DNA from 2 places in the Lysinibacillus sp. 54212 genome. Region 1 is predicted to be linked to the other one. Evidence: riboswitches for the same ligand, from Rfam matches in the RefSeq annotation. Region 1 holds a riboswitch; the other holds the start of a gene.
What was found. Region 1 has a riboswitch for cobalamin ahead of V4T18_RS12535 (class I SAM-dependent methyltransferase). Riboswitches for the same ligand answer to the same signal wherever they lie in the genome.
Positions count from the first base shown of each region.

Region 2: linked by a shared signal. The riboswitch ahead of V4T18_RS04165 (ATP:cob(I)alamin adenosyltransferase) and the one ahead of V4T18_RS12535 (class I SAM-dependent methyltransferase) in region 1 are both predicted to bind cobalamin.

Region 1 is NZ_JBAFWZ010000017.1:17,556-22,224, reverse strand. It holds gene cobA (uroporphyrinogen-III C-methyltransferase) at 1-228, shown strand, start outside; gene V4T18_RS12550 (nitroreductase family protein) at 222-776, shown strand; gene V4T18_RS12545 (cob(I)yrinic acid a,c-diamide adenosyltransferase) at 788-1,327, shown strand; gene V4T18_RS12540 (cobyric acid synthase) at 1,327-2,799, shown strand; cobalamin riboswitch at 2,787-2,966, shown strand; gene V4T18_RS12535 (class I SAM-dependent methyltransferase) at 3,091-3,924, shown strand; gene V4T18_RS12530 (FecCD family ABC transporter permease) at 3,917-4,669, shown strand, end outside.
Region 2 is NZ_JBAFWZ010000004.1:74,943-79,611, reverse strand. It holds gene V4T18_RS04170 (hypothetical protein) at 1-1,469, shown strand, start outside; cobalamin riboswitch at 1,572-1,752, shown strand; gene V4T18_RS04165 (ATP:cob(I)alamin adenosyltransferase) at 1,902-2,444, shown strand; gene V4T18_RS04160 (ABC transporter substrate-binding protein) at 2,441-3,391, shown strand; gene V4T18_RS04155 (bifunctional adenosylcobinamide kinase/adenosylcobinamide-phosphate guanylyltransferase) at 3,487-4,047, shown strand; gene cobS (adenosylcobinamide-GDP ribazoletransferase) at 4,047-4,669, shown strand, end outside.

The DNA.
Region 1 (4,669 bases):
GCCAAAAGCTTAATCGAGCATGGAAAAAATAGCTTAACACCTGTAGCCGTTATTGAGTGGGGGACAACTGAAAAGCAGCGTACGATTACAGGGCAGCTTGCTACCATTGCTGGGGATATTAAAGATAAGCACATCTCAAATCCAGCAATGATACTAGTCGGCGATGTCGTGAGAGTTCGTGAAGAGATTACATGGTTTTCAGAAAGGATTGAAATCGAATCATGTTAGAAGCATTAAAAAAACGTCGTGCCGTTCGTCAATTCGAGGCACGTGATGTAGAACGCGAGAAAATCGAGCAATTATTAGAAGCTGCAACCTATGCACCGAACGATCGCATGCGAGAGCCTTGGCATTTTTATGTGCTTCAAGGAGATAGCTTAAAGCGTTATGAAAAGGTTGCACTGGATTATTTACAAAAACGTTTTCCAACGAAATCAAATCTCGTTCAAAGCTCGATGGAAGCTGTCACAAAAACACCACTCATTATTGTCGTGACCTCAGCAATTGTTGATGGTGACGAAGGAGCGACAATTGATAACACTTTTGCCGTTAGTAGCGCCATTATGTCGATGTGGTTAATGGCAGAAAAATTAGGACTTGGCATGGTTTGGCGTACACGAGGTGTCGGTCTTGTACATGAGTCAGGCTTACATGAGTTTATTGGAGCGTCTCATACAGAGCAACTAGTTGGAACACTGTGCATTGGCTACCCAGAAGAGCAAATCACAACGGAGAAAAAACGTACTCCATTTTCAGAAAAAACGACGTGGCTATAGGAGGAACATAAATGGCACGGAAAGGTATGCTATTAGTTTATACAGGGGACGGAAAAGGGAAAACGACCGCCTCATTAGGTGTCACATTACGAGCACTTGGTAGAGGAATGAACGTAAAATATTTTCAATTTATTAAATCACCTGATCGTACATATGGAGAAGGGCTAGCGCTACAAAAGTTAGGCTTAGAAATGGTGCAGCTCGGCGTTGGATTCACATGGACAAAAACGCCTGAGGAACACCGTCTAGCACTACAGAAGGCTTGGAAGGTTGTGAAGGCAGCTCTACAAGATGAATCGATTGACTTATTAGTGTTGGATGAATTAAATAATGCATTAGCGATTTCACGCTTTCCAATTGATGATGTGCTGCCACTTGCTGAGGTGCTAGAAGCCATTCAAAATCGTCCACAGACTATGCATGTAGTCATTACAGGACGATCAGCTCATCCTTCGATTGTGGCACTTGCAGATTTAGTATCAACTATCGATGCAACAAAGCATTATTACGAGGATCAAGATGTCAAAGCAATGAAGGGACTTGAATTTTAATGAAAGCAATTATGATTCAAGGAACCTCATCCGATGTTGGTAAAAGTGTGCTAAGTACCGCGCTCTGCCGCATCCTTGCCAATGATGGCTATAAGGTTGCCCCTTTTAAATCACAAAACATGGCTCTCAACTCGTACATCACACAAGACGGTGGCGAAATTGGACGAGCACAGGGTGTACAGGCAGAGGCGGCCAAGGTCATAGCAACTACAGATATGAATCCAATATTACTAAAGCCAAAGGGTGAAATGATTTCAGAGGTTATCCTGCATGGTAAGCACTATGCGAATATGGATGCCCTTTCGTACCGTGAGAATTTCGTCGAAGAAGTGATGCCTGAAGTCAGAAAGGCATTAAGTCGCCTAGAGTCCCAATTTGAAGTCTTAGTATTAGAGGGTGCAGGTAGCCCTGCTGAAATTAACTTAAAAAGCCGTGATATTGCCAACATGCGGATGGCACATGAAACAGATGCAGCGGTAATTTTAGTAGCGGATATTGAGCGCGGTGGTGTATTTGCATCACTAGTTGGGACGTTAATGCTACTCGATGAGGAAGAACGCGTACGTGTGAAAGGCATAATCATTAATAAGTTTAGAGGAATGAAGGAGCTACTAACAAGCGGAATTGAGTGGCTTGAGGAGTATACTAATATCCCAGTGCTTGGTGTCATTCCATATATTGATGTGCAAATTGAGGCAGAGGACTCTATGGCGCTTTCAAGCTTACGTTTAAAAAAGCCTTTGCAAAATGAATTCGAAATGGATGTAGCTGTTATCCGTTTGCCTCATATTTCAAACTTCACTGATTTAGATCCGATTTTTGAGGAACCGGGTGTCGGTGTACGATTCGTTTCCTCTCTAAAAGAATTGAAAAACCCAGACCTGATCATTATTCCCGGCACAAAAAATACGGTCGATGATTTTATTTGGCTACGTGAAACTGGGTTAGCTCAAGGAATTTTGCATGCAGCTCAAAATGGCTGTCAAATAGTAGGGATATGTGGCGGTTATCAAATGCTAGGTGAAATCATAATCGATGAGCAGGCGATTGAGGGTAACGGAGGGGTATATATGACACTTGGTTTACTACCAATTGAAACGACGTTTATCCCTGAGAAGAGAACGGTGCAGGTGACAGGTACAACCAGTTCTGGACATGCCATTCAAGGATATGAAATTCATTTAGGTCGAAGTCAAGCTACACAACCTATCCAGCCTTTTATCCAATTTGATGATGAGCGAACGGATGGTGTCATAACAGAAACTATTATTGGTACCTACTTGCATGGCATTTTCCAAAACAGACATTTTACCCGTCATTACTTCAACGAATTGCGGCAAAAAAAAGGATTAGAAATTATATCCGAGGATGTCGTGTCGGATTTTGAGCGCAGGGAGCAGGCTTATGAAATGCTTGATCAACATGTACGCGAGCATCTCGATATGGAGAAATTATATAGCTTAATAAAATGAGCATCAGTGTAGCGTAACAGCTACTTAATAGGGAAGTGTGATGAAAAGTCACCGCGGTACCCGCCACTGTAATTCTTAGCAACTCACAATAGCCACTGTCAATAGACGGGAAGGTGTGACAAGCGTTGATGAAAAGCCAGGAGACCTGCTGATGCAAATGACAAAATGTTCCTACGGGATTATGGGCAGCATTGTACAACATACCTATCTTGTACTTGCTGCTTACACATGTAGACATTTTGTTTACATGTTTTTTTGATTTCTAATAGATGTAAAAAAGGGTGTGATGGTGTGAAGGGACCTTTAGTGATTGATTTTGAAAAGAAGTGGCAGGAGGGGATGCTCGATTGGAGCGGCAATATGCCAGAGCGCATGGTAGACGATTCCCTTGAAGAAGCCTTCTGGTCACAATCAATGAAGAAAAAAAAGTATAAACAAACCGATGCTTACGCAAAGACAATATACGAAAGCATGAGACGCCATATTCCGAAAGGAGCAAGCATCATTGAAATTGGTCCAGGCTGGGGGAATTACACGTTTCCACTATATGCTGATGCTGATTCGTTAACGCTTGTGGACGGCTCCCAAAGTGTTCTAGCTTATTTGAAGCAGTACTTTAAGGAGCAAGATCCTATTCAATTTGTTCTTGGAAAATGGGAAGAGGTAGATTTAAAGCCGCATGATGTGATAGTTGGTGTAAATTGCTTTTACCGTATGTATGAAATGAATCAAACATTATTAAAAATGAATGCACTCGCGAAGAAGCGTGCCATTATCGGTATGACGACAGGACCGATTCAGCCACATTATGAGGTGCTGGATAAAAAGTATGGCTACGATATTAAGTATCCTAGAAGAGATTATATTGAAATAATCAATATGCTCTATCAATTAGGAATTTATGGGGATTGCGAAATGATTAAGCTGGAGCGCACATATCGCTATGAAACTATGGAAGAGCTACTTCATGTTCAAAGCAAGAAAATTTTATCCGATACGTATGATCTAGCCCATGTAGAAGAATCACTACAACCTTTTATAGCGTATCACGATGGTCAGTATGAATACCGACATACATTCTATGCTGCCATAATTAGCTGGGAGCCGGTTGAATTACATGTCTAAAGTAAGATTAATAGCAATAAGTATAGTACTTATTATGGCATTACTCTTTTCGATGACCTTTGCTGTAATGGTAGGATCGGTTGATTTGACACCATTTGTAGTATGGGAAGTGCTAGCATCAAAAATCGGACTGTCCTTAGGAGAGGGAGTAAAAAAGGCTCAGGCGATAATAATTTGGGAAATTCGTGCACCACGTGTTGTATTGGCTGCAGTCGTTGGAGCAGCTCTTGCTATTAGTGGGGCAGCGATTCAGGCACTTGTAAAAAATTCGATAGCCGATCCATATATTTTGGGCGTATCCTCAGGGGCATCGGTTGGCGCGACTTCCGTAATATTATTAGGTGCTTTTAGCATGCTAGGCGTTTATGCGCTTTCCTTTGCGGCGTTTCTTGGAGCAATTTTGTCAGTAATTGTTGTGTTTTTCCTTGCACGAGTGAATGGTAGAACCTCTGTAATTCGATTGTTGCTAGCAGGAATTGCAGTATCACTTGTACTATCAGCAATAACAAACTTTATGCTAATGATGTCAAAGCAACAGGGTGGAATTCAAGCGGTTATGCACTGGATGCTAGGAAGCCTAGCAGGTGCAAAGTGGTCAAATATTGGTATTCCAGCCTTCACGTTACTTATCGTATTTTGCTTACTTTGGATGAATTATCGGCAGCTAAATGCGCTACTTCTTGGTGAAGAAACAGCTGCAACACTTGGCATTAACTTAGAAAAGTTCCGGATATTTATTATTATT
Region 2 (4,669 bases), on a different contig from region 1:
ATAAACCTCCTCAAAAAAAGAAAACAAATTTTTTAATTCCAGTTACATCTCTTATCGTGACTGCAGCAGTCCTATTTTTCGTATTTATGCTAGTAGGTGATAAAGATGATGATCCTCAGCTAGCTCAGCAAGGGTTTATGGAGACAGTACCACATCCAGAATCTACTGAAATTTTATATGAGCATAAAACAGACGATTATGAGGTTATCTTTTATACGGATGAAAGCGGCTTTCGAATAGGGTATAAACCGACTGATCATGAGGTATGGACTCATACAGGGAATGGAGAAGAAAATCCTGAGGACGGCTTTGAGTGGGTAATGGACCATAACCATTATATTCCAGTTGCATTATTTGGAGGCATTATTACAGATGAAAAAATCACTTCTGTTAAAGTCATGCAGCAAACGCTAGAGCAACAGGGAACAGTATTCCAACTAAACGATATGAAAGTCTGGTACGCAGTTTTCGATACGTTAGAATCTGGTACACCCGACCCACTAAAGATAGAAGCGTATAACGACGGGCAGCAGGTAGTATGGCGACACGGTATTTATGATAATGGTTTAGAAAGTGGCTTAGTTCAAAAGGATAAAGGCGGCAATATTAGTAAATCCATCACTATTTACAAGCCGGATGAAACTGTGAGCTACCTTGAAAAGCATGAGGTAGAGTATAGTGGTGATGGTTCTGAGGCGTCGATAATTAACTTTATTTACGAGCAAGCGAAAACGTTCAATGTCACCCTTAATAGTTATAGCTTTGAAAACAATGGGGCGTCTCTCATTTTAGATTTGGGAGAAGGGGTTTTTAATATACAGGGCTCTACTGGCGGCTCGATGTTTGCTGGTACGATTAATGGATCATTTTTTGAATATTTCCCAGCTCTCCAGCAAATTACCTTTACCCATAACGGCTCCTATGATGCGATTTTAGATCATTTTATGGTAGGTGAACCATACAAGAGACCGACTGAAGAACAGGAGCTTACTAATTTAACTTCGCTCGTTTTTAGTCATTTGTATAATGGAGAGTATGAGAAATTATCGGCAATGGTAGATCCATCTGAGGGCCTTACATTCTCATTGTTTGCTGACTTCGGTAACAAACCAGGGTACGGTGGGGATTATGTAAACCTTAAGCCGGATGAGCTAGTAAATGCTAAAAATCAACAAATTGATTGGGGACATGATGATAGCAATCGAGAGTTTAAAATGACATTGGAAGAATATGTGCAAACTATTTTGTTAAAGGTGAATGGAAAAGACTTTGTTTATGACACAGTTACATTTAACGGTCAGGCTGTTCAATTTGGCGGGGTTTTAAATACTATTCATGCAAATTATCCGAATGCGAAGTATATAGAGTATTACTCTAGCCAATCCTCTCAAGCCCTGCGATTCATTTTCCATAAATCGGGAGGGGGATGGTATTTAATCGGCATTGCGAGAGATGTACCTACAGGTTAATCTATACAATATTTTATGTAATATTGTACAGAACTAGTTGTTTGCGATGATTTTCCCTTAAATTATTAAATTATTTGTCAATTTAGCTTTATTTATGTTACATTCTTTATCAGGTGAATAAGCTTGCAGGAAAGAGAAAAGGGAATTCGGTGAAAGGCCGAAGCTATGTCCGTAACTGTATGCGCTGATGAAATGAGAGGATACCACTGTCTATGGATGGGAAGGATCTCAGAAGTAAGTTGATGCGCGAGCCAGGAGACCTGTCTTTTTCTATTCGTAACAACACTCTTCGGAACTAAAGGGAATGTGCGGCAAATACGAATAACAAATAGTATTGTTTTTTGTCTTTCTGCCATCCATTTTCTGGGTGGCTTTTTCTGTTGGACGAAGTTGTTGTAGTATTTTGTAATGGTTGTGAAAGGGAGATAAGAATTGAAGAAAGATATGCGCTATAGCTGTTATCCGTTTATGCGTGAAAAAAGCTGTTTAGTAGACTACGAGATTCGTACAGATTGTTTAACGACTAGGGTGGGCGAGGTTTTTCCAGCATTAGCTGATAGTGAGGCTGAAAGGATAGTACTTGAAGATTTACGGATCATTCAGCCAAATGTTTATCATGCGAACGGCTCTGTCCGTGGCAAGCTTGCGATAACAGAAGAGGATTTACAATGGCTAAGTGACCGCTATGATTTTTATGTAGCGTATGTCCAACAAGAAATACAGCAATTCGTTTTGCCGCAAGGAACTGAAGCAGCAAGTCGATTACATAGCTGTCGAAGTGAGGCAAAAAAGTCTTACAGAGCTCTACATAAAGTAAGTGAGGAACGAGTAGTACCGGAAATTCTATTCGATTATTTAGGACTACTAGCAAATGTATTTTTTGTAATGGCAGTATATTTAAATAAACATGGGCATCACTCAGAAATAATTTTTGAAAGTAAATCTTATCCAAAAAGAAAGAAGGCAGAACAATGAAATTTAAAATGAAATGGGTAACACCAATTGCTGCAGCCCTACTATTAGCTGCATGTGGAACGGATGAAGACAAAAATGCAAAGCAAAATGAACAAGAGCAAGAAAAGCCGGAAGTAGCGGAAGGTCCTTATAAAGTTGTCGATGACCGTGATGAGGAAATTACATTTGATGAAGTACCAGAATCAATTATTTCACTTCAACCGAGTAATACAGAAATTTTATTCTCTCTAGGCGCTGGTGAAAAAATTATTGGTGCAACAGATTATGACACTTACCCAGAAGAGGCAAAGAAAATCGAACGTGTTTCAGATTCGATGACAATCAATGCTGAACGTATTATTGAATTAAATCCAGATGTTGTAATAGCATATACTGCCGGTGATCCAGCTCAAATCGAGCAGCTTGAAGCGGCTGGGCTAAAGGTATTTGTTATTGATTCGGCTGCATCATTTGATGATGTGTATGGCGATATTGTTCAACTTTCTGAGGTACTTCAAGTTGAGGATACTGGTGAGCAAGTTGTAAAAGATATTAAAGCTCAAATTGCGGCAGTTCAAGAAAAAACAGAAAAGCTTGATCAGAAGAAAAAAGTATATTTTGAAATTTCACCAGCTCCAGATATTTGGACAGCAGGTGGTAACACATTCCAACAAGAAATTTTAACAGCAGCTGGTGTGGAAAATGTATTTGAGGAACAAGACGGCTGGTTTAGTGCAGCAGAGGAAGATGTCATTACAAAGGATCCAGAAGTGATTTTAACATCTGTCTACTATACAGATGATGCAGTTGGTGAAATTTTAGCTCGTAATGGCTGGGATAAAATGCAAGCAATTATTAATAAAAATGTTTATTTAGTGGATGCTGATATCACATCTCGTCCAGCAACTCGTATTGGTGAAGCAGTTGAGCTAGTAGCAGAAACAGTATATCCTGATTTATTTAAATAGTCAGGGAGTAGGCTGGCATACGAATTAAATTTTAAAAATATGTCAAGAGCAAATCTATCATTAGATTTGCTCTTTTCAAGTAGAGGTTGGTGCCAATGGGAGGACGAATAATTTTTATAACTGGTGGCGTTAGAAGTGGTAAAAGTGCATTTGCAGAAAATTATGCCCAGCAGCTTGCTAAGAATAACAGTAAGTCCTTGCTCTATATTGCATCAGGTGTCTCATTTGATGAAGAAATGCAGCAGCGAATCAATAGGCATAAAATCGATCGTCTGCAAGCAGCTATTCCCTGGAAAACACTAGAAGTGCCAGACCGTTTCCCAACAAAATTTTCCGTTCTGTCTTCGGACTATGTTCTATTATGGGATTGTTTAACAACGTGGCTCACGAATATAATATTTAGGAACGAGCTTTCCCCAAATAGAGAAAAAAATATTACTTTAGCCGTTGAACAGTTACAAGATCAGCTAAAAGAATGGCAGCAAAAGGGTATAGTCGTATTATTAGTTTCAAATGAAGTGTTAGATGAAGGCGCCTCACGCTACTGGGAAGTAAATGAATATCGGCAAATTATAGGTAAATTACATCAATGGATTGTTGCACAATGTGATGAAGCCTATGAGTTAGATTCTGGCATTGAAAAGAGGTGGAAATAATGGGGTTAAGAACAGGGTTTACAGGTATTTTATTAGCGCTACAATTTTTCACCTCATTACCTATTAAATTTCAGCTACCGATTACACGAATGACAGCAACTGCAATGTACGGGGCTATCCCGCTACTAGGTATCGGTATGGGGAGTATACTTGCTGGAATAATAGTTTTGAATAATAGCTATTTGCAGTTTTCCTCCCTTTTTATTGCTATCCTGTTAGTTGTTGCTCACTTTATAATGACAGGTGGCTTGCATATGGACGGAGTTGTTGATACTGGAGATGCCTTTTTCTCTTATAGAGATAAGGAAAGGCGTCTTGAAATATTAGATGATCCTCGTGTAGGGGCATTTGGTGCAATGACACTCGTCATTTTTGTACTGCTGAAAGTAGCAGTTTTATACGAGCTTTTATTACATAGCATCCCTATCTATTATTTTATTGTCCTACCGTTTATGGCACGGTTATCGATTTTATTGTATTTCCTTACGATGAAAACGTTCAAAAATAAGGGTATTGCAGCCTATTTTAAAGAGAGAGTTCATGCGAGAAAGCTATGGCTTGCATTGATTATTTATAGCTTATCTCTTATTGCAGTCTCTCTTTTTTTACAGCAATTAATTTG